2 regions of the Stenotrophomonas sp. STEN240 genome follow, and region 2 is predicted to be linked to the other one. Evidence: predicted binding sites of a transcription regulator. Region 2 holds the regulator's gene; the other holds the start of a gene.

Region 1 (2,389 bases), on a different contig from region 2:
CCACCGTGCCTGCGCCCATGCTCTGCTGCGACACCGGCTTGTGTGGCGGACGCTCCCACTCCACGCGCATTTCGCGCAGGCGGCTGCCGGTGCGTTGCAGGGCGGTGATCATCTCGCCGTCAAACACGCCGCCATTGCGATGCAGCAGTTCCTGCAGGGCGACCGCTTCGCGGTTGATTGCACCCAGGCGGTCAAGATGGGTATGCACGCCGCCCAATGCCTGGGTGGCGATGTCCTCGAACTGCAGGGCGCGCACGGCTTCTGCGACGCTGCCGTCGATGGCCCGGCCGCACTCGGAAATCTCACGCATGCCATCGCCCAGCGAGGCGTTGATCGCTGCCACGCTGTCCAGCATCGCGGCAGCTTCCGAACGCGCCTCACGTGACCGGTCCATATCGCGCGAGGCCATGTGGGTGACGGTTTCGCGCACCTTGGCAATGGCGTCCTTGGAGCTGTGGGCCAGCTTGCGGATCTGCTCGTTGAAGGTGGTTGAGCGCTCGGACAGGTTGCGGACTTCGTCAGCCACCACCGCGAAGCCACGACCGGCTTCACCGGCACGCGCTGCTTCAATGGCGGCGTTCAAGGCCAGCAGGTTGGTCTGGTCGGCAATCGACTTGACGTCTTCAAGCAGGGCAAAAATGCCATCCAGGTGCTGCGCCATCTGATCGATGTGCTGCACGGTGTTGCTGCTCTGGCCGCTGACCTGTTCCAGCGCTTCCACCAGCTGTTCCATCTGATGGCTGGCGTTCTGGGCGAAACGTGCCACGTCGACGCCGCTACCGCCTTCATCGCCGGCACGGTCGACAATGCGGGCCAACGCCTGGCTCTGCTGACGCGACTTGCGGCTCATCGCATCGAAGCTGCCACCCAGGCCGCCGACGGCCTGCCGGATCAGCTCGCGGGCGCGTTCGATCTCGCTGCGCGAGCCGTCGATCTCGTTGCCGACGAAGCTGCGCAGTTCATTGAGCAGCTGGTCCTGCTCCTTCAGCACCTTGGCGTGTTCGGGCGAGCGCTGGGCTTGCGTATGCACGCTCCACCAGGCAAACACCAGCCAGCTCAGCACCATGGTGGTCAAAATCGCCCACAGCGCTGCCGAAGGCCAGGACAGGGCAGCAGCGACCACGACCAGAAGGGTGAGGACCAGCGGGGCTGCCAAACGGATTGCAATACGTGAATACATGGACGTTCTCGGGAGAGTCACGAATGCAGTATCGGCAGTAGCCGGGGGGTCTTTAGCCCGCTGCGGTGAATCCCGGAGGTTTTGCGATGCAGGGCCCGCGCGCCTGCTGGCGGCGGGCCGGCATGTTTCAGCGCAGGCGGCGCTCGATGGCTTCGAGCATGGCCTTGCGGGAGAACAGGAAATCCCAATAGGCACCGCCCAGCTGGCGCCACAACACCGCCGAACGCACCGCTGCCAGCAGCAGCGCACGGATTTCCGAGACCACCATCGCCTGGCCCAGGTAGTGCGGATTGCCCTGCACCATGATCCGCGGCTTGAGCTGGCTGATGGTGTCGGCGTACAGCGCGCCCATTGCACTGAGTACGTCCGGATGACTGCAGTCGCCACGCTCCTGGGCAATGGCGGCGCCGCGCTGGATGCCGGCCTCGACCTTGTCGACGGTGGCGCCTTCACGCACGAAGCGGCGTTCCAGCTGCATCACCGACAGCGCCAGCCGCGGCAGCAGGTCATCCTTGCCCTGGTTGCGGAAGTAGTCACGCAGCAGGCGCAGGCCGGGCTCCACCTGGGTGGCGCTGCCGTACACGGCCGCCGGCGAGGTGGCGTCAATACGCAGCACGCTGTCCATCGCGGTGCGCACGATGGCACTTTCAGAATGGCCGGTTTCGGCGATGCGGCGCACCTGCTGCAGGGCCTGGGCAATGCCGGCCAAGGCGAGTACGCGGTCGTCGATTGAAAAAGTCATGGTCATCTCTCAAGGGGTAACAGGAGCCGCCAGGCGGCGCTCCAAAGGTGCATCGGTTGCGGCGATCACCGCGCCGCCCAGGCATTCCATACCGTCGTACAGGACCAGCGATTGGCCCGGGGTGACGGCACGTTGCGGGCGCGCGAAACGCACGTCCAGAGTGCCATCATCGCGCACCGTCACCGTGCAGGCCTCGTCCGGCTGCCGGTAGCGGGTCTGCGCGGTGCATTCAAACTGGCGCGCGGGCGGGCTGCCGGCAATCCAGTGCATGCTTTCGCTGCGCAGCCACTGCGACTGCAGCCAAGGGCTGTCGTGGCCCTGGTCGACGTACAGGATGTTGCGGGCAACGTCCTTGCCCACCACGAACCAGGGCGCCGCAGGGCGCCCGCGCACGCCGCCGATGTTCAGGCCTTCGCGCTGGCCCAGGGTGAAATAGAACACGCCGGGGTGGCGGGCAATGACCTGGC
Region 2 (2,389 bases):
AGCCCAAGCACACCCTGGCCGACCTGGTCGCCGGGCGCGCCACGCTGGAAGAAGTCATCATCGAAGGCCCGAACGGCGTGCTGGTAGTGCCAGCCGCTTCCGGCCGCCGGCACATGGCCGAGCTGCAGCCAGCTGAGCACGTTGGCCTGGTCAATGTGTTCTCCGAGCTCGAACGCGACCTTGATGTGATGATCATCGACACTGCCGCCGGCATCACCGACAGCGTGTTGACCTTCTGCCAGGCCGCCCAGGACACCGTGGTGGTGGTCTGTGACGAGCCGGCCTCGATCACCGACGCCTACGCACTGATCAAGGTGCTCTCGCGCGAGCGCGGCGTGGACCGCATCCAGGTGGTGGCCAACATGGTCCGCGACCCGAACGAAGGCCGCGCCCTGTACGAAAAGCTGGTGCGGGTCTGCGAGAAGTTCCTGATCGATGTCTCGCTGAATTACCTGGGCTGCGTGCCGCAGGACGACTGGCTGCGCCTGTCGGTGCAGCGCCAGCAGCCGGTGGTCAAGCTCTACCCTTCCGCGCCGGCATCGCTGGCCATCAACGAAATCGCCCGTCGCACCGCGCGCTGGCAAGCCCCAACCGCTCCGCGCGGCGGCGTTGAGTTCTTCCTGGAACGCATCATCCAGCAGAAGGTGAAGGCATGAACAATGCAGCCGCCCAATACCGTGAAGTCCAGCGCAACGCGGCCAATGACTGCATCGCCCGCCACGCCGACCTGGTCCGCCGCATCGCCCACCATTTGGCCGCGCGCCTGCCCGCCAGCGTCGAGGTCGACGATCTGATCCAGGCCGGCATGATGGGGCTGATCGAAGCTTCGCGCAGCTACGACGCCGAACAGGGCGCCTCGTTCGAGACCTATGCATCCATCCGCATCCGCGGCTCGATGATCGACGAGATCCGCCGTGGCGACTGGGTGCCGCGCTCGGTGCACCGCCGGGCCCGTGACGCCGCCGCCACCATTCGCCGCCTGGAGCAGAGTACCGGCCGTTCGGCCAGCGCCAGCGAAGTGGCCGAGGCGATGGAGCTGCCCCTGCCCGATTACATGCGGCTGGTCGAAGACGCCTCGCGCGGCCAGGTGCTGAGCCTGGAATCGCGCATCGAAGACCAGGGCGAACTGGATACCCCGACCACCGGCGGCCCCAATCCGCAGCAGGTTTTGGAGCGCAGCCAGTTCGGCGCCGAGCTGGGCAAGGCCATCGGCCATCTGCCCGAGCGTGAGCAGCTGGTGCTGTCGCTGTACTACGAGCAGGAATTGAACCTGAAGGAAATCGGCGCGGTATTGGGCGTAAGCGAATCCCGCGTCTGTCAGATCCACGGCCAAGCCATGCTGCGCCTGCGCGGGCGGCTGAAGATTTTCGAGGCGGCCGACGCCGGCCTTGAGGAACCATGAAGAGGAAAGTCTTTTGAACAAGAACATGCGCATCCTGATCGTTGACGACTTCTCGACGATGCGTCGCATCGTCAAGAACCTGCTCGGCGATCTGGGCTTCACCAATACCGCCGAAGCCGAGGACGGGCATGCCGCGCTGTCGCTGCTGCAGAGCCAGCCGTTTGATTTCGTCGTGACCGACTGGAACATGCCGGTGATGACCGGCATCGAGCTGCTCAAGGCGATCCGCAACGATGCCAAGCTCAAAACCCTGCCGGTGTTGATGGTCACCGCCGAAGCCAAGCGTGAGCAGATCATCGAGGCCGCGCAGAGCGGCGTGAACGGCTACATCATCAAGCCATTCACCGCGCAGACGCTGGAAGAAAAGCTCGGCAAGATCTTCGAACGCCTGGCTGCGAGCGCCTGATGAACCAGCTCGGGGAATTGAGCGACAAATCGGCCCTGGTGCAGCGCCTGCAGGACGCACTGGCAGCACTGGAAAGCGGCGACGAAGCCGGCTGGCGCAGGGAAATCGACGCACTGGCTGCGTTGCGTGCACAACCGATGATGTCCGGCCTGGGCCGGCTCGCGCGCGAGCTGGGCCAGGCATTGGGCGAACTGCCCAGCGTACCCAGCGAAGCCGGCGAGCTGGACGACGCCTGCGCGCGCCTGGACCACGTGGTGCAGATGACCGAACAGGCCACCCATCGCACACTTGATCTGGCCGAAGAATGCCGGGCGCTCACAGAGCGTCTGCGCAGCGACGGGCTCAATGCCGAACAGGGCGAAATCCTTGAGCGCATCCGCCACAACCTTACCGAAGTGGCACTGACCCAGAGCTACCAGGACCTTACCGGGCAGATCATCCGCCGGGTGGTTGGCATCGTCCGCCGCGTGCACGAAGGCTTCGGCGCGCTCGGCCTGCCGCCGCCGGAAGAAGACGCCCGCAACCAGGGCTTGGCCGGCCCGGCCGTCAATGGCCTGGACCGCCACGCCGTGTCGCAGGTG

Evidence for each region. Region 2 encodes FliA, which starts transcription of late flagellar genes. Its sites were predicted from a motif close to TAAAGTTTNNCNNNCNNNGGCCGATAA; they were not measured.
Region 1: the regulator FliA is predicted to act here: its motif matches at 1,209-1,235, upstream of ACVOKO_RS17005 (methyl-accepting chemotaxis protein).

Annotation. Positions count from the first base shown of each region.
Region 1 is NZ_JBRRBO010000052.1:4,816-7,204, reverse strand. Features, by position in the region: gene ACVOKO_RS17005 (methyl-accepting chemotaxis protein) at 1-1,180, opposite strand, end outside; gene hflD (high frequency lysogenization protein HflD) at 1,308-1,922, opposite strand; gene mnmA (tRNA 2-thiouridine(34) synthase MnmA) at 1,932-2,389, opposite strand, start outside.
Region 2 is NZ_JBRRBO010000032.1:40,910-43,298, reverse strand. Features, by position in the region: gene ACVOKO_RS13760 (MinD/ParA family ATP-binding protein) at 1-656, shown strand, start outside; gene ACVOKO_RS13755 (RNA polymerase sigma factor FliA) at 653-1,402, shown strand; gene cheY (chemotaxis response regulator CheY) at 1,416-1,808, shown strand; gene ACVOKO_RS13745 (protein phosphatase CheZ) at 1,808-2,389, shown strand, end outside.